DNA from 2 places in the Priestia flexa genome. Region 2 is predicted to be linked to the other one. Evidence: predicted binding sites of a transcription regulator. Region 2 holds the regulator's gene; the other holds the start of a gene.

Region 1 (10,090 bases), 280 kb from region 2:
AAATTCCAGGACGCTTAGTTGGTCAAACGATTGATGAAAATGGTAAGCGCGGCTTTGTCTTAACGCTTCAAGCACGTGAGCAACATATTCGCCGTGATAAAGCAACTTCAAACATTTGTTCAAATCAAGCGTTAAATGCACTTGCAGCTTCAGTAGCGATGACTGCCTTAGGAAAGCAAGGGGTAAAGGAAATGGCTACGCAAAATTTATCAAAAACGCATTATGCATATAACGCATTAAAAGCAAGCGAAGTAGATGTTGTTTTTAATGGGTCATTTTTCAATGAGTTGGTTGTAAAACTACCTCAACCCAGTAAGGAAGTAAATCAAAAGTTATTAGCGAAGCATATCATTGGTGGCTATGATTTAGGCCGAGACTATCATGAGCTTAAGGATCACATGCTACTTGCTTTTACTGAACTCCGTACAAAAGAAGAAATCGACCAACTTGTGAAGGAATTGGGGGATCTTTATGCATAATCAACATCAATCGCTTATTTTTGAAATGAGTAAAGAAGGACGCGTTGGCTATTCATTACCAGAACTAGACGTGCCGGAAGTAACCAGTACAGAAGTGTTGCCAGCAGAATATGTACGTACCGAAGCACCAGAACTTCCAGAAGTATCTGAGCTAGACATTATGCGTCACTATACTGCTCTTTCAAAACGTAACCATGGAGTAGACTCTGGCTTTTATCCGCTTGGTTCTTGTACAATGAAATATAATCCAAAAATTAATGAATATACAGCTCGTATTCCAGGCTTCGCTAATATTCATCCACTTCAGGATGAAGAAACGGTTCAAGGTGCTCTTGAGCTCATGTATGATTTGCAGGAGCACTTAACAGAGATTACAGGCATGGATGAAGTTACGCTTCAGCCAGCAGCAGGTGCTCATGGTGAGTGGACGGGGTTAATGATGATTCGTGCCTATCATGAAGCAAACGGTGATACGAAGCGTACGAAAGTAATCGTTCCTGATTCAGCTCATGGTACAAATCCAGCCTCGGCAACAGTAGCTGGATTTGAAACAGTTACTGTAAAATCTAATGAGCATGGTTTGGTAGACTTAGATGATCTTCGTAAAGTAGTAAACGAAGAAACAGCAGCTCTTATGTTAACAAACCCAAATACGTTAGGTCTTTTTGAAGAAGATATTTTGGAAATGGCAGAAATCGTTCATGCAGCTGGTGGTAAGCTTTATTATGACGGAGCGAACTTAAATGCTGTATTAAGTAAAGCACGACCAGGCGATATGGGCTTTGACGTTGTACATTTAAACCTTCATAAAACATTCACAGGTCCACACGGTGGTGGTGGTCCAGGTTCTGGTCCAGTTGGTGTAAAAGCAGATTTAATTCCATTTTTACCAAAACCGGTACTAGTCAAAACGGAAAGCGGCTTTACTTTCGACTACAATCGCCCACAGTCCATTGGCCGAGTTAAACCGTTTTACGGCAACTTTGGTATTAACGTACGTGCTTATACGTACATCCGCTCTATGGGTCCAGATGGTTTAAAAGCGGTAACGGAAAATGCGGTATTAAACGCAAACTACATGATGAGACGATTGTCAGAGCATTATGATTTACCGTTTGATCGTCATTGTAAGCATGAATTTGTTTTATCAGGGAAGCGGCAAAAGAAACTCGGTGTTCGCACGCTGGATATTGCGAAGCGACTGCTTGATTTTGGGTATCATCCACCGACAATTTACTTCCCTCTTATTGTCGAAGAGTGCATGATGATTGAACCAACTGAAACGGAATCAAAAGAGACGCTTGATGCGTTTATTGATGCAATGATTCAAATTGCAAAAGAAGTGGAAGAAAATCCGGAAATCGTTCAAGAAGCACCTCATACGACGGTTGTGAAGCGATTGGATGAAACGCTTGCAGCAAGAAAGCCTGTACTTCGCTATCAAAAAGAAAGTTAAAAAACAGCCCCTTCATCTAAGAAGGGGCTGTTTTTGTGGTTTATTTTTTTGTTTTAATTTTGCCGTTCCAAGCTTTGAATCCGCCTTTTAGGTCATGAATCTCTTTCACACCATGCTTGCGCAAGAGCTGAGCAGCACGACCAGTTCGCATGCCACTTTGGCAGTAAATATAAACAGGTTGATCAGTACGGAACTCCTTTATACGCATACGGAACTGTGAAAGAGGAATATTTCTTGCTCCTAAAATATGTCCGTTTTCAAATTCATTTGGTTCGCGAATATCAACTAGCTGTGCTTTACGATAACCGCTGCGGAATTCTTCTTCCGTTAACGTTTTCATAATGCGACGTTGGTAAAAAAACATTACGACAGAATAAATAATAATTGCCGCAAGTACAATGATTAGTGCCCACATGTTGTTTCTTCCTTTCTTCGACAAAATACATAGTCTTATTATATAAGTGAATGAAATTAGAAGTAAAGGGATTCTTCTTGAAGTCACGATAGTTTTTACGAAAGAAAAGTAAAAAATTACTGCTTCACTTTTCTTTTCCTTCTGCTTATCTTTTGGTAGACTAAAAAACGGATTAAGTTTATTACATATGTAAATGTCTACTATACTAGTTAGGGATGAGAAAAATGAAGCAAAAATGGAGATTCATTGATTCAAAAGAACGTTCGCCATATTACAATATGGCACTTGATGAAGCGCTTTTAGAGTGGCATAGCACTGGTCAAATACCACCAACGATTCGATTTTACGGCTGGAATCCTCCAACATTATCAATTGGTTACTTTCAAAAAGCTGAAAAAGAAATCAATTTTGAACAGGTAGATAAATTAGGATTAGGATTTGTGCGTCGACCAACAGGGGGACGAGGCGTTTTGCACGACGAGGAGCTTACTTACAGCGTCATTGTATCGGAAGACTATCCAAACATGCCTAAGACGGTGACAGAGGCGTATCGTGTCATTTCAGAAGGGTTATTAGAGGGATTTCGTTCGCTGGGTCTGGAAGCATATTTTGCAATCCCTCGCACAGAAGAAGAAAAAAATAGTTTGAAAAATCCACGTTCATCTGTTTGTTTTGATGCACCTTCATGGTATGAGCTTGTGGTAGAAGGGCGTAAAATTGCTGGAAGTGCACAAACGCGTCAAAAAGGTGTAATTTTACAGCACGGTTCTATTTTATTAGAGATTGACGAAGATAAATTATTTAGCGTATTTAATTATCCAAATGATCGTGTGAAAGAGCGAATGCAGCGTGCGTTTCGTTCAAAAGCTGTTGCAATCAATGCTATTGCAGGCCGTAAAATCCAAATGGAAGAAGCGAAGGAAGCATTTTATAAAGGCTTTGCTAGCGCTTTAGATATTGACTTAGAACCTTATGAATTAACAGAACAAGAAGAGCGTTACGTAGAAGAATTAGCACAAAAGAAATATGCTTCTGTTGAATGGAATTTTAGAAGATAACGATTGCTTAGGAGCACACTATTTAAGCTGTGCCCCTAAGTATTTTATCTAGCTGAAGAAAGTAATTGATGTAAAAGTCAAATACTTTTTTTAATGTAAAAAAAATATTTTTCTTGACATCTATCTATATGTAGGTGCTTGGGTTTTGGTTGAATACTACATGTTGAATTTGTCCAATCTGTGTGGTAAGTTATTGATAGTTGAAATTTTGCTTTTTTCCAAAATAAGGTAAATGATTGGTGAAATAGAGCACGATTGGTAAGGGAGTTGTCAGAATGACTGTTATAGTTAATCAAAAAGTAAATATGAATATTGAAAAGCTTAATCAAGATATTGAACGCTTTCCACAAGTACACCCAATTACACCAGATATGAAAATTACTCATAAAGGTGTATCTCGACTCGTAATGTTAGACCGTTATGCGTTTAAAGATACGGAAAAACTTACGTTATCAAAAGGAGACTTTGTTGTTTTAACCGTAAAGGAAGACCCTAAGTTTCCAGCTCGAGGACTTGGCTATGTGGAAAGCATTAATTTTGACCAAAAGATGGCAGTCGTAAAGGTTGAAGATGAGTTTCGCGGAGCGTTAGCACCTGAAGAAGCAGAAAGTGGACTTATTACTCGTTCATTAGACGTAATTGAAAAACCACTTGAAATCTTCTATGAGCAAATTGCAAAGCGTAACGCTACTGGGTTAGCTTCCGCTGAACAAACGGAAGAGAAGCGAAACGAATGGTTTGAAAAATTCTATCAAGAGCTTGTTCAAATGAACTTTGTACCAGCTGGACGCGTTCTGTACGGAGCGGGAGCTGAAACGGATGTTACATACTTTAACTGCTATGTAATGCCGTACGTAAAAGATTCTCGCGAAGGAATCTCCGAACACCGTAAGCAAGTCATGGAAATCATGAGCCGAGGTGGAGGAGTTGGAACAAACGGTTCAACCCTGCGTCCACGCAACACACTAGCGCGTGGTGTAAACGGTAAATCATCAGGATCTGTCTCTTGGCTAGATGATATTGCGAAACTTACGCACCTTGTTGAGCAAGGCGGTTCTCGTCGCGGTGCTCAAATGATTATGTTAGCGGATTGGCATCCAGATATTGTTGAGTTTATTATCTCTAAAATGCAAAATCCACGCATTTTACGATTCTTAATTGAAAACACAAATGATGAAATGATTAAAAAACATGCCCAAGATAAGCTGAAATTTACGCCGCTTACGGAATCTGAAAAAGACATGTACCAAGGAATTATCAATTATAAGCAAATTCCAGGTCTTGGTGGATTCAGCGAGAAAATTATTGCAGATGCTGAAGAAAAGCTACAAACTGGTGGAACGTACAGCGTTCATAATTCTGAATTCTTAACAGGAGCAAACATTTCTGTTTGTTTAACAAAAGAGTTTATGGATGCAGTTGAAAACGACGGTGAATACGAGCTTCGCTTCCCAGATGTAGAAAGCTATTCGAAAGAAGAAATGGCACACTACAACGAAAACTGGCATGAGGTAGGAGATGTTCGCGAGTGGGAAAAACAAGGTAATAAGGTTCGTACGTATCGTAAAATTCGTGCAAAAGAGCTTTGGAACTTAGTTAATATTTGCGCAACGTACTCAGCAGAGCCTGGTATCTTCTTCTTTGATAATGCAAACGACATGACAAATGCACAAGCATACGGTCAGCATGTTGTGGCAACAAATCCATGTGGAGAACAACCACTTGCACCGTTTTCAGTTTGTAATTTAGCAGCTGTAAATTTAGCGCAAATGGCAGATAAAGAAAAGAAAACAGTAGACTTTGAAAAACTTCGTCAAACGGTTGAAACGGGTGTGCGCATGCAGGATAACGTTATTGATGCAACGCCTTACTTCTTAGAAGAAAATCAAAAGCAAGCTCTTGGTGAGCGTCGTGTAGGTCTTGGTGTAATGGGTCTTCATGATTTGCTTATCTACTGTGAAACAGAGTACGGTTCTGAAAAAGGAAACGAACTTGTTGATCAAGTATTTGAAACAATTGCAACAACAGCATATCGTGCGTCTGTAGAGCTTGGGAAAGAAAAAGGAAGCTTCCCATTCTTAATTGGTGATACTAAGGAAGAAACGGATCGTTTACGTGAAGCTTTCACAAACACAGGGTTTATGAAAAAGATGCCTGAAGACATTCGCGAAAGCATCAAAGAGCACGGTATTCGTAACTCACACTTACTAACAGTAGCACCTACTGGTAGTACAGGAACAATGGTTGGTGTGTCAACAGGTCTTGAGCCATACTTCTCATTCTCTTACTTCAGAAGCGGTCGGTTAGGGAAATTTATTGAAGTAAAGGCAGATATCGTTCAAGAATATTTAGACCAACATCCAGAAGCGGATCCAAACAACCTTCCTGAATGGTTTATCTCAGCAATGGAATTGGCTCCAGAAGCTCATGCTGATGTTCAGTGTGTCATTCAACGTTGGATTGATAGTTCAATTAGTAAAACGGTAAATGCACCTCGTGGCTATACAGTTGAACAAGTTCAAAAAGTGTACGAGCGTTTATATAAAGGCGGTGCAAAAGGTGGTACGGTTTATGTAGACGGTAGCCGTGATGCTCAGGTATTAACGCTAAAAGCAGAAGAAAATACATTTGATGAAGAAGTAAAAGAAACAAAAGCAGAAAAACCACACGTTGTATTAGTCGATACAATCAACGAAGTAGGATCAACCGATGTAACGATTGGTTCTGAAATTGGAAATACGTGTCCGGTTTGTCGCCAAGGAACTGTTGAAGAAATGGGTGGCTGCAACACATGTACAAATTGTGGCGCTCAGTTAAAGTGTGGTTTATAAGAAAGTGATAGAGACTGAGACATAAGTAGTTCAGTCCTTACTATACCTGAACGATTGAGAGTTCATAACTTTTAATCGTTCAGGTTTTTTGGTTGATTGTGAAAACAATGTTGGAAACAGGGTGGAATGAAGCGTAGGACACTCGACTCCTGCGGGAAAGAGAGGGAAAACGGAGATCCCGCAGCGCAGCGAGGAAGCTCAGGTTCCTCCCCGCGGAAAGCGAGTGGCCGTAGCGCAATGGAACGAACATGTTGAGACAAATCAAAGAGATGGGAACAGCTAGTGTTCGTGTTTTAGAAGCAATCATTTTGTTATGTCCCAAACTCTATCTGTTGAAATAAATGGCTGCTACATTTCCTTGTATTTGCTTATACTATATAGTATGATTTTACATGAATGTCTTTTGGTATATCGTTAGTTTTCGTCTTTTTGAGCAGTATATTACTAAAAGTTTACAGAAGCGTGTTTCGTTAGTTTATACATAATAATTATTTTATTGGGGGAGATTTCATGCCTACGCCAAGTATGGAAGATTATATTGAACAAATATATATGCTGATTGAAGATAAAGGATATGCTAGGGTTTCGGATATCGCTGATGCTTTAACAGTTCATCCCTCATCAGTCACAAAAATGGTGCAGAAGCTTGATAAAGATGAATATTTAATCTATGAAAAATACCGCGGTCTTGTTTTAACTCCGAAAGGACAAAAGATTGGTAAGCGTCTTGTTTATCGCCATGAACTATTGGAGCAACTGCTGCGTATTATCGGTGTAGATGAAGAAAATATTTATGAAGATGTTGAAGGTATTGAGCATCATCTAAGCTGGAACTCAATTGACAGAATCGGTGATTTAGTACAATATTTTGAGGAAGATCCAGAGCGTGTGCAAGGTTTGCGAAGTGTCCAAAAGAAAAATGAAGAAGAGCAACAGCTATAACGCATATTGGAAAAGCCGTTCTAATTTAGATTAGAACGGCTCTTTTTATTTTTAGCATAATTTAATAAAAGAGGTACTAAAGTGTAGATAGGAGGCAGACTGAAGGAGTTGAGAACTTCTGTATATTGATGGCGTTTTTTCAGGTGGTGGCCTTAAAGGCTTTGCATTAATTGGGGCCTTACAAGCTTTAGAGGAGCGAGACTTTATTTTCAGGCGTCTAGCAGGTACAAGTGCTGGCTCAATTGTATGCGCTCTTATTGTGGCAGGTTATACAAGTGACGAAATGATGGAGATGATGGATGAAATGAATGTGAAGTCTTTGCTAGATCAACGCGTTTCTTTTCTTCCATCCGCCTTAACAAAGTGGCTTCTTCTCTATTGGAACTTAGGATTATATAAAGGTGAAAAATTAGAAAAATGGATAGCGAGTAAATTAAAAGCAAGAGGCATTGTTACATTTGGTGATTTGCCAGCGGGATCGTTGCGCATCATTGCTTCTGATTTAACAAATAGTAAGCTCGTTATACTACCCGATGATTTGCCTAGGTATGGAATAGATCCAAAGAAATTTCCCGTAGCAAAAGCTGTGCGGATGAGCTGTAGCATTCCCTACTTTTTTGAGCCAGTTAGGCTGCGGACAAATCCCGTAAGCCTCATTGTGGACGGTGGGGTATTAAGTAACTTTCCTATTTTTTTATTTGACGATGATCAAAAGCGTAAACAAAGGCCTGTTTTGGGTATTAAGCTTAGCCCTCGTGAAAAAGAAGAAGATAAAAAAAATATTAAAAATGCAATCGCGATGTTTTCAGCTTTATTTGATACAATGAAAGACGCTCATGATGCAAGGCATATATCAAAACGTCACGAGCGAAATATTATCTTTTTACCAGTTAGTGAAGTGTTCGCTACGGAATTTTCCTTATCAGACGAACAGAAACATCAGCTTTTTCACTATGGCAAGAATAAAGCGGAGCTATTCTTAAAAAGATGGTGCTATTAAATAGAAAAAACTGCGTCTTTGTAAGGCGCAGTTTTTCATTAAAAGAAGGCACGGTTTTTCTTTTTTCCTTTTTTGCCTTCAATGACTGTTAAATGTGTATTGCTTTTCTTCTTCTTTAACGGTTTGTTAACTTTAGCAGATGGACGTTTTTGGACGTTTCGATAAGCGTTCATATCCACTTTATTACCGCTGCGTTCTTTTTCTTTTTGGCGTATTTTTGATTGTTTTACAGCTCGATGATAGCCTTTGTCTTGTCCTTTGGTTTGGGCAGGACGGATAATAAACCGATAAACTAAGTAAAACAAAATGATAAATAAAAAGATATAGCCTGCTTGGCGCAATAGGCTTGTTGGATTTGTTGCAAGTGTGTAAATAAACCCAATGATTCCTAAAGCAATTAATGAATTAACAAGTGGTTTAACGAATGGACGCCTCATTTTGTTCACCTCCTAAAATGATAAAAGAAAGCAAAACAGTCTTAACTTACTTGTTCGCCACCGGTTACAGATTTTCCCTCATTTTCAATGCGTAAAAGCTCTTGAAACGAAGCGATTGCAACTTCGACTTGGTCATCCTTAGGTTCCTTTGTAGTAAGAAGCTGTAGCCATAGCCCAGGGTAACCTAAGAATCGTAAAACAGGTACATGGCGAACTTTATTGGTCAATTGTAGTACTTCAAAAGATAAACCCAACACGACGGGAATCAAAGCAAGTCGGTTTACGACTCTAAGCCAAAGCGGGTCCGTAGGGACAAGGAGATAGACAAACATTCCAACGACAACTGTAAATAGAATGAAGCTACTTCCGCAGCGATAGTGTAGCCGAGACTGAGCTTGAACTGATTCTACCGTAAGTTCCTGATTGTTTTCATACGCATTAATGACTTTATGTTCTGCTCCGTGATATTGAAAGACGCGTTTAATAAGCGGAGTTTGTGAAATCGCGTAAATATAACCGAGCAATAATAAAAGCTTAAAGAAGCTTTCAATCACTACTTGTGCTAAATCGGAAGCGAAAATAGGACGAGTCAAATTTGCTAAAAACACTGGGATTAGAGTGAAAAGCACTTTTCCAAATAGAAAAGAAAGTACACCAATTGTTGCAACACCCAATATTAAGGATAGTTTTGATTCTTTTTTTTCTTCTTTAATTACATCGTCTTCGTTAGGATGTACATCGTAACGTTCAGATGAAAAATTTAAATGTTGTGTACCGTTTGCACTTGCTTCAATAATCGCTACAATTCCTCTTAAAAACGGAATTTTTTTCAGCGCTGTTAGTACACGATTCGATCTCCGGGAAGATTGAAAATACTCAATAGATTGATCTTTGCGACGAATGGCAGTGACCATCATTTTCTTGCCGCCAAACATGACTCCTTCAATGACAGCCTGCCCACCGTATGCGGTTTTTTGTAATTTAGACATTTCAGACACCAACCTAACTCAGACTAATTGCCCCTTAATAATTTATATTCTACAGCAATTTCGAATAAACCTCTAGGTCGATGTATGTTATCTAGTTTAGACAAAACTTTTCTATATCACACATGAAATGATAAAATTTTCCTGTTATTCTCATTAAGAAACGTTCAACCTTATAATAGAACAGTAAAGATCAGCTCATACTATTCAGTAGAGGTGATGAAGATGACAGCTAAACAAGATAATAAGTCGACAAATCAACAAATACAATCAAAGGAAGGCTCATTCTTAGCTAAAGCGGTAGTTATTGGTTTTGTAGGAGGAGTGTTTTGGAGCTTAATGGGATACATTACGTATTTATTTAGCTTTAGTGAAATTCATCCCAATACGATTTTACAGCCGTGGGCTTTTGGTAGCTGGAAAGATCGCTGGCCAGGGCTTATTGTTAGCGTTTTGATAATTGGTATTATATCAATTGGTGTAGCG
Region 2 (10,090 bases):
ATATGACCACTCGTTCTTGAAAAAGATTTTGAATAGTATAAATGAAATCATGTGTATTCTCACGATCACTATAAATATAAATATGCTGCGGAGATAGTGTAATGAGAGGCGCTATAACGGATGGGTCTATGTATAACGACTCATTCTTTTTCATAAATTCTTCAGCCAGATGTTGACGCTGATTCACTGTTAGCAATCCAAAGTTTTCATCATAGAGTTGAAATTCGTTCTCTTGTGAATGCACAACATGTACAGCTTCGCAACTTGCTTCCTCCGTTAAAATAACTTGTCTCAGCTGTTCAACAAACATTTGATATTCATATTCTAGTTTATATTCATCAATAGCGATTTCTAAATAGTACTGTAAGCGAGAGCGATAGTTCTTTAATCGAAACTGGAGAAAAGACTCAAATGTAAACGTAACGTTGTTAACCAGAAAATCTTGAAGCGCTTCTCTAATTAATAAATCTTTAGGCATCGGAAAGTCACGTTTAGGTACGTCAACTTTCTCACCTTCTACAATATGATAGACCATGTCTATCATAAGCTGTAGCTCTTGTTCATCCGTATAGAAAAATTTCTGTGTCAAAATCTCACTTAAAATCGTCTCTTCTTTCTGCTCTAATATAAAGTCTGTCAATACTGGGATTAGCATATCGTGTACAATTTCGTCTCGATTATATGTCACGTCAATTACTAGAAGCTGACTGTTCACAAGTTTAAAGCATTGCGGAGCATATGATAAAGCGCTTCGTTTCGCGCATAGCGACCTGTAAATACCAATTGCTTCTTTCTCATACTTAAAGAAAATTCTCACTAATGTTAGCCCCCTTTTGGACACGCTTTATTTATATATATGGGGCAACATGAAAAAAATGAGCAAGTCCTTACATGAAATGTAAAAGAACTGCTCATTTATTACGTTTATTTTCACCTTCTACCTTTACAGGAGTGGCTAACGTCTTGATTCGTTCCATAATGCGGGCAGCTTTTAGCTCTTCTTCCTCGCCTTTTTGCGTATACGTTAAATGGTGCTTCATCTGCTGAAAATTTAGGTTTGACGTAAAGAAAGTAGGTAAATTTTCTAACATTCGAAATTGAAGAATGGTACCCAATACATCGTCGCGCATCCAGCTTGTTACGGATTCTGCTCCCAAATCATCTAACATTAGGACAGGCACTTTTTTAACGTATTCAATCTTCTCGTTAAAGGTTTTATCTTGAAAAGATCCTTTAAGCTCACGTAAGAATTCAGGAACATATACAATCGTTGATTTTACTTTCTTTTCAGCTAAAGCATTAGCAATGGCACCTAAAAAGTATGTTTTTCCAACACCGAACGATCCATGTAGATAAAGAGCTTTCATCTTCTTATTAGGTTCATACTCCCTGACAAAATCTCGTACTAACTTGATTGCTTCAAGCCTTCCTTGCTCAATTTCAATATCTGACATGGAAGCACCTAAAATATCTTTCGGTACATAAAGACACTGGATAAATGATTCTTGCTCTTTGCGTTCATCTTCAGTTACTTTTCGAGGGCAGCGCTCATAGGTCACATCAATGTTTTTACCATCAATTACAAGCTTTGGCTGATAACCTTTAATCATATTAACGCAGCTTTGCAGGGATGGACAGTCTTGACACTCTTTGCTTTGTCCTTTAAATTCATGCATCTTAATGAGACCTCGTTCTACAATACCTTCATCCAATTGATCTCGATTCTTCCTTAAGAAATCTTGGACATTACGATCAGAAAGTACTTCTGATTTTAACGTTTCAAATCGTTCCTTGAAACCTTGATTATTTGCTAGTTTGTTTAGCGAATCATTGATTGACTTCACCCCATCACCTCTCCTTTCCATTCATTAATCTTCACGATTTTTCTTTAAATCTAAATCAAGCTGTTTTAACTCTTCTTCAAGTTTCCGCTTTTCTTCTTCAAAGTCTAAATCTTCTTTTTGACTTTGAGGTTTCTTTTTCTCTTCAGACTCTTCTTTCAACCAATCTGGCACCATCTCTTTACGAATCGTTCTTTGTTTCTTCGTCGCCGTTTGCTTAGATTCAGCCCAGTTTTGGTATTCTTTATGCTCATTTTTCGCAATGACCATCGCTTCTTCCACTGTTTTTACCTTTTTACGAGCCCAGTGTCCTGCAATTTTATCCACATATGCTTTTGATAACTTCATATCCGTTCTTAGCATGACATAATAAATGAGTACATTAGCAACACCTGGAGAAAGGTTTTGATGAAACATAACGTCTTCAACCATTTGTAAATCTGCTTTAGAAGGCGTTGCTCCACCGGACAAGTCTGTCAGTAGCTGTCTTGGAGACGTCACTTCTAACTGCTTAATTAACTTCTCTTCTTGAGAAGTTGGCTCTCTATGTTCCATAGTTCGCAATAACGGCGGCTGAATTTGTTCACTTAAGTTAGGTAGCGCTTCTCCATTTTCAAACTGATAATGGTTTCTAGCAGCTTTTCGAAGCAGCTCAATATCTACTTGATCATTTTCGTTCAACGCGTCCAAGACCACATTCTTCATTTGCAGAGCATCAATTTGATATAAAAATGCTAGCTTTTCAATTGCTAACCTCACCTTGGCTGTAATTGCTTTTTTCGAAATCATAGACTCAGTTAACCCTGTCAAAAATAAATCAAAGTCAAAGCCAGCATCCTTAATTGTTATATTAGCTCTTTGTGAATTATCCACATAGTCCAGATCTCCACTTGGTTTGAAGACATCTTGGTTCTCTCGTTGTAAACTTGACGTGAGCTCTGTCGTTTGTACTGACTTATACACATCATTAAATGAACGAGTAACATCTTTAAACTCACTGTGGTCCACAGCTGGATCCATAAAATATCGTCTAATTTTTTGAAATACATTTTTACCTAATCGATTGTATAAGTAGACGTTTAAAACACCATCATCAAAAAACTGCTGTGGTGTTAATGGTGGAATTAACTCATAAATATAAACTCTTCCCCCGTCTTCTTCTTTCATATAGGTTTTTAATAAGCCAATACCTTCAAGCTTTAATCGCTCCTGATAAATGGATTTCAAGTTCATTTGCATAACGGCCATTAGGTGATGATGCGTTACTTCTGTTCCCCATAAGCGTCCTTGTTCTAGTTCACTCCATAACGTCATATATAAGCCATAGCACACGGTTCCAATTAACGGTTGATATAGAGTTGTTAACACTTTTCGATCATATTCTTGAATAACGCCGCTCGTTCTCACAACATAACGGTCAACTGGAATAATTTCTTTCCAATGTTGCTCATTCATCATCATTACCTACCCAATTCTAAAATAGCAAAAAAGAGCTAAAAAAATCTCTTTAATAGCTCTTTTATAATTTTTCCTTCTTAATTAACTCCTTTAGTTCATCAATAAATACATTAATGTCTTTAAATTGACGATAAACAGAAGCAAAGCGTACATACGATACTTCATCGATAGCAGCTAGTCTTTCCATTACCATTTCCCCAACAACGTCTGACTGCACTTCTGATGCACCTTGACTGCGCAATTCAGATTCAATATCATGTACAGTATCTTCTAATTGTTTTAAGCTAACTTGCCTTTTCTCACATGCCTTTATTAAACCGCGTAAAATTTTCTCTTTGCTAAACTCTTCACGCGCCCCATCTTTTTTCACTACAATTAAAGGTGGCTCTTCTACTTTTTCAAATGTTGTATAACGATAGTGACAACTTTCGCATTCACGCCGTCTGCGAATTGAACGACCTTCTTCAACAGGCCGTGAGTCTAACACTCTCGTTCCATTATACTGACAGGAAGGACATTTCATCTTCTCAACTCCAATAAATAACCTTTTATATTTGTATAAACTAAGCAGCTTGTACGAACTAACCACTTATGTACGTTAGAAATTCAAAATAAAAATTCACTTTCTTTTCATATTATAGAAAACAAAGCTTGAATACAAGTGAAGGAGAATGAATTCTGAAATTTTATTTCCTAAAACATTTGTTTTCCAATAGATAAAGGCGCTACACAGCTTTATTTGTTTAATACACTTTATTTCCCTTACTTAATAGCAATCAAATGTTGGTCAAAATATTTATAAAAAAAGATGATTAATTCTTTACTATAACCAAAATCGAATGGCATTACTTTTGATTCCGTTGTAACCGAAAAATCGATAGCGGTTTCAAAAGGTCGTAATGAAATAATCGTAATAACAACAAACGCCTTTCTCCCCTTTGACACGTTTAAGCTAATCTCTCCACGCTCTTCATAAGCGGCTAAAATTTCTACTCCATTCATATTCTTCAATAAATTTTGCACCTGAGTAAATGTTTGAGAGGCTGTTGATTTGTAGTAATGTGTTTGTAACTTTGGATTTTCGTGGTGGTCCCTAGTTTCAGAATGATTCGAAAAAACTGACTTTACTTTTTGAATAATCCCCATGTTGTGTAGACTCCTTTTTATCAAAATAATCGCTATAGCTACTAAAGATACCCTAGCTACTTTCTTTATTATAATGGATAAACGGTATTTTTGTATCTAAAAAGGACTGTCTATAAATGGCGAGTCCAATTTATAGAGCAGTCCCTAATTGTTCTTAGCTTTGTTTTATACTATTAAAGTACATTTGCTTTCGTTTGCTTTACTTGTACAGGACCCATTCCACGCGGTACTTCAATTGTCTCACGTGTTTGAGCATTTAGTTCATCTGCAATATAGTCAGCAGCAATTGTTGGATCTAAGTCTCCACATGTGTATACATCGATGCTTGCATACCCATGCTCTGGAAAGCTGTGGATAGTTAAATGTGATTCTGAAATAATAACAACCCCACTTACGCCCTGAGGTGCAAATTTATGAAACGCAACCTCACGAACTTCCGCTCCAGTTTTTAGTGCTGCATCTACAAACGTTTTTTCAATATAATCCATATCATTCAACTTATCGAAATCACAACCCCATAATTCTGAGATAACGTGACGACCCATTGTTTCCATAATGATATTTCCCCCTTTAACAATTTTTAATCGTTAAATATGAAATTCTTTCGCCATATAGCATGTTAACTACCACGGGGGAAAGTTAGTCCAGAGAGGTCCTAACCCTTTAAGTAGATACATAACCGAAAGGTACACAAGAAGTTCACGAAACATAGTATACTTTGTTTAGACTCATTTTGCAACACGTGATTTTATTTAAATTTGCAATCCGTAGCTAAACTCGATTTATTCTCTGCCCCACCACTTTTTAAGACCTCTCATTTATTAGTTCCCTATCTCAGTTAGAACAAACAATGAATTCAAATACAAAAAGCGAGGCATGATTGCCTCGCTTATTTATCCAACCTTTAGCTTTGAATTTTGAATCATCTCTGCTGTAATATATTTTACTAAATCGACTACTCTTTGTGAGTATCCCCATTCGTTATCGTACCACGCTAATACTTTAATTTTATGTTCATCCATGACCATGGTTGATAAGCCGTCAATGATTGCTGAATTGGGGTTTGTATTGAAATCAATTGATACTAACGGTTCTGTTGTAAATGCCAGTATTCCTTGTAGTGGACCTTCTGCGGATTGAATAAACGCTTTATTCACCGCTTCTTTTGTTACCGCTTTCCTAACATCAACAACGAGGTCTACAAGCGATACATTTGGCGTTGGAACTCGCAGCGCCATACCATGTAATTTCCCACTGAGATGAGGAAGCACAAGTGATAATGCTTTGGCAGCCCCAGTTGTTGTAGGAATAATGGACTGACCGCATGCGCGCGCGCGTCGTAAATCTTTATGTGGGTTATCAATATTTTTTTGGTCGTTCGTATATGCGTGAACCGTTGTCATTAAACCGTTCTCAATAGTAAAAGCCTCGTCTAATACCTTGACAACAGGCGCTAGGCAGTTTGTCGTACAAGATGCATTTGAGATAATGTGATGCTTATGCACATCCAGCACCTTTTCATTTACTCCCATTACAATTGTGACATCTTCATCTTTACCAGGTGCTGTTAAGACAACTTTTTGAGCACCAGCCTCAATATGTAACTGCGCTTTTTCTCTAGAATTAAATTTTCCAGTTGCTTCAATTACTAAATCAATTTGTAATTGTTTCCATGGTAATAAGAGTGGATCTCGCGAGTCAAGTAGCTGAATTCTTTTACCATTTACAATCAACGCATCTGTTTCACAGATAACTTCTCCAGCAAATGGACCATGAATGGAGTCATATTTGATTAAATGCGCTAAAGTTTCTGCAGGATAGCTTGCATTAATTGCAACAATATCTAACTTTTCCTCTTCAATCGCTGTTCGAAAAACCATTCTTCCAATTCTCCCAAAACCATTAATTGCAATTCGTGCTTTCATGGTTATTCCCCCTAACAAATATGTTATACTAATTAACTTTTTATACAAAATAGTATAACATAAATAATTTTAAAATGAAGAATTATTGCACATTATTTTGTTGTCTTATTCTACATATATTAAAAAAAGCTGGAAAGAATGACTTCTCTCCAACTCAATTTGTTAATTTTGATACAAGTTTTATAACTTGCTCTTTTGTTTCATCTATACTTCCATTGTTATCAATAATAAAATCTGCCATCTTTGCCTTTTCAGTTAAAGGCAGTTGAGACTTAATTCTCGCTAATGCATCTTCTTTAGAGAGGTTATTTCTTTTTTGTAGTCTCTCAAGCTGCACAAGTTCATTTACATGGACAACAATAACTTGGTCTACTAGATACGTTAATTTGCTTTCAAACAAAAGTGGAATATCCAACACAACTAGCTGATATTGCTCAGCAATCAATTGTTCTTTTTGCTTTAACATTTCACTTCGAACTTCCGGGTGTACAATTGAATTGAGCTTTTGACGCTCCTGTTCGTTATGAAAGATAATCTGACCAAGAGCAGCACGATTAATTTCTAGATCTTCTTGTAAAATCTCTTTTCCAAATGCCTCAACAATCTTACTATAAGCGACTCTACCGTTCTGAACGACTTCTTTTGCAATCTGATCAGCATCGATTACCGGTATATTCATTTCACGGAATATCGCTGAGACCGTACTTTTTCCACTAGCGATTCCACCCGTTAAACCAACAACAATCGTCATAATGTTCTCCCTTTTACTTCTTATAATCTCAATATTCCCATTAAAATCAATACAACACCTGGTACAAATGAAAACATCCTCATCCAAGCTAGTTTAGAAAACCATTTTCCAATTTGAATTCCTAATGTAAGAAAAATAAAGCTCATTGCCGCTACTGCGATGGCCAATATGACTGGTGAATAACCTAATAAAGCTGCTGCTATTCCAGCTCCAAATGCATCCAATGATAACGCGATACCTAAAATTAACGCTTCAACTCCCGTAATAGAGCCTGATTTATCTAAATCTGCTGTCGTCGGCTTTTTCAAAATATTAATGACCAAGCCAATGGATTTTATTTCTACTTTAAAAATGATTTTTTCTTCCAGCTTTGCTGTTTCCTCTTCTTCAGGACGAAAAAATTGATACAAAATCCACATGCCCAACAATACAAAAATAATGCCACCAATGGTGTCAAGCGCAGCCGGAGAAAATAAATGCGTAATCATTTTGCCGACAAACATCGCAAGCGTTAATGTAAACGCGGAACAACAAGCAATAATTAAAATTGATTTAAACGGAATTTTAAGTTTTCGCAATCCGTATGTTAATCCTACGCTGAAGCTATCTAGGCTTACTGCAAAAGCTACTAGTATTAAAGAAAGTGAAATCATCTTAAAGAGCTCCTTCCATTTCATCTATCTAAAGTATATGAAAGGAGCCCATCCATTGTTATTATTCTTCAAGCTTCTGGCAACTTGGACAAATATGCGTACCTCTTCCCGCTACTACATATTTCTTAATCGGAGTGCCACATACAACACAAGGTTCGTCTTTTTTACCATAAACATAAAGCTGAAGCTGAAACATCCCCATCTCTCCTTGAGTATTTACGTAGGATCGAATGGTACTTCCACCTTTTTCAACCGCTTCCTGTAGAGTTGCTACGATTTCTTTATGCAAACGGTCCAACTCCTCATCGGTGAGCTGGCTTGCTACACGCTCAGGATGTATACGAGCTCGGAAAAGCGCTTCATCCACATAGATATTCCCAAGCCCAACGACCACTTGTTGGTCTAATAAAACCGCCTTAATTTTTCGACTCGTTCGACCGATTCGGTTTTTTAGAACTTCCGCTGTAAACAGTTCTTCAAAAGGCTCCGGACCCAGTGTACTTAGAGGTGGTGAGAGCTCTTCTTCTCCTGGTTGAAATAAATGCATGGTCCCAAATTTTCGTACATCTTTATACCTTAACTGCGTACCATCCTTAAACAGAAAAATAACATGTGTATGCTTATCAATTGGTTCATCCTTCTCAGCAAGAGCATACTTACCTTCCATTCGGAGGTGAGAAACTAATACGTAGTTATCTAAAATGATTTTTAGAAATTTCCCTCGACGGTGTACATCTTGAATCGTCTGTCCCTTTAGTGCATCACAAAACTGTTCAACTTCAACCGGTCGCTTAATGATATTTGGCCATGTTACTTTTACTTCATCAATTGTTTTTCCTTTTACTAAATGAATGAGCGTGCGGCGAACCGTTTCAACTTCTGGTAATTCGGGCACCTTATCCACCTCTCTTTGCTAATTCATTGTTGGTTACTTAGCGTCAAACCAAGTAGCACCATACGAGTAATCTACTTTTAAAGGTACATCTAATTTTAGTGCACTTTCCATCACCTCTGGAACAATACGCTCAAGAATTTCAATTTCATGTTTTGGCGCTTCAAAGATAAGCTCATCATGTACTTGAAGAAGAAGCTTTGTTTCTAACTTCTCTTCTTTTAATCGCTTTGCCATTTCAATCATTGCTTTTTTGATAATATCAGCAGCTGTTCCTTGAATAGGTGTGTTCATAGCCGTTCTCTCAGCAAAGCTTCTCAGATTAAAGTTGCGACTTGTAATCTCTGGCAGATAGCGACGACGATGCAATAAAGTTGTTACGTATCCCGCTTCTTTTGCTTGACGTACAATATCCGCCATATATTCTTGAACACCAGGAAAGCTTTCCAGGTAGCGCTCAATGAACTTTGCCGCTTCTTTTCGCGTAATCCCGAGGTTCTGTGATAACCCATAGTCACTAATACCATACACAATTCCGAAGTTAACCGCTTTTGCTTGACGCCTCATATTAGACGTCACGTCCTCTTTTGCTACATGGAACACGTCCATAGCCGTTTTTGTATGGATATCGAGATCTTCTGTAAATGCCTCAATTAGTTTTTCATCAGCTGCAATATGCGCTAAAACGCGTAGCTCGATTTGAGAATAGTCAGCAGCAAAGATTATCCAATCTTTCTTTGACGGGACAAAAGCTGAACGTATTTTTTTCCCTTCTTCTAAGCGTATTGGAATATTTTGCAGGTTCGGATCAACTGAGCTTAAGCGCCCTGTTTGCGTTAGAGTTTGATTAAAACGCGTATGAACTTTCTGATCGGAATGGATGACTTTCTTTAGCCCTTCCACATATGTGGACTGGAGCTTGCCAAGCTGACGGTATTCTAAAATTTCTTGGATAATGTCATGCTTATCAGCTAACTGTTCCAACACGTCTGCGGAAGTAGAATAGCCTGTTTTTGTCTTTTTGATAACAGGGAGCTCAAGCTTTTCAAACAAAATAACGCCTAACTGCTTCGTTGAATTAATGTTAAATTCTTCTCCAGCATAACTATAAATAGTAGCTTCTAATTCCTTCAGACGTTCATGAATGGTTTTCCCTAATTCATCTAAGCGGTTATGGTCAATTTTCACTCCTTGATATTCCATATCAGCTAATACAAATGACAGGGGCATTTCGAGCTGTTCATATAAGTCATACTGCTCATTTTCTTTTAGCTCGGCTAGTAGCTTTTCTTTTAAAAATTGAAGAGCTGCTGCTTTTCTAGCAACATGTTCTGCTAATTCTCCTACTTCAGGTACTGATTTTTTTGCCCCTTTTCCGTATACCACTTCATCAGAGCTCACTTGCGTATATCCTTTTAGCTTAG

What was found. Region 2 encodes NrdR, which represses ribonucleotide reductase genes. Its sites were predicted from a motif close to AACACNATATATNGTGTT; they were not measured.
Region 1: the regulator NrdR is predicted to act here: its motif matches at 3,561-3,578, upstream of LZP85_RS15105 (vitamin B12-dependent ribonucleotide reductase).

What each region holds. Positions count from the first base shown of each region.
Region 1 is NZ_CP090431.1:2,929,963-2,940,052, reverse strand. Features, by position in the region: gene gcvPA (aminomethyl-transferring glycine dehydrogenase subunit GcvPA) at 1-479, shown strand, start outside; gene gcvPB (aminomethyl-transferring glycine dehydrogenase subunit GcvPB) at 472-1,935, shown strand; gene LZP85_RS15115 (rhodanese-like domain-containing protein) at 1,976-2,350, opposite strand; gene LZP85_RS15110 (lipoate--protein ligase family protein) at 2,575-3,408, shown strand; gene LZP85_RS15105 (vitamin B12-dependent ribonucleotide reductase) at 3,684-6,239, shown strand; gene mntR (transcriptional regulator MntR) at 6,750-7,181, shown strand; gene LZP85_RS15095 (patatin-like phospholipase family protein) at 7,300-8,181, shown strand; gene LZP85_RS15090 (SA1362 family protein) at 8,220-8,618, opposite strand; gene LZP85_RS15085 (DUF1385 domain-containing protein) at 8,660-9,607, opposite strand; gene LZP85_RS15080 (YqhR family membrane protein) at 9,830-10,090, shown strand, end outside.
Region 2 is NZ_CP090431.1:3,208,589-3,218,678, forward strand. Features, by position in the region: gene ytxC (sporulation protein YtxC) at 1-817, opposite strand, end outside; gene dnaI (primosomal protein DnaI) at 912-1,844, opposite strand; gene LZP85_RS16520 (replication initiation and membrane attachment family protein) at 1,869-3,296, opposite strand; gene nrdR (transcriptional regulator NrdR) at 3,361-3,822, opposite strand; gene LZP85_RS16530 (hypothetical protein) at 4,062-4,445, opposite strand; gene speD (adenosylmethionine decarboxylase) at 4,619-4,999, opposite strand; gene LZP85_RS16540 (glyceraldehyde-3-phosphate dehydrogenase) at 5,339-6,370, opposite strand; gene coaE (dephospho-CoA kinase) at 6,525-7,121, opposite strand; gene ytaF (sporulation membrane protein YtaF) at 7,142-7,774, opposite strand; gene mutM (DNA-formamidopyrimidine glycosylase) at 7,836-8,669, opposite strand; gene polA (DNA polymerase I) at 8,703-10,090, opposite strand, start outside.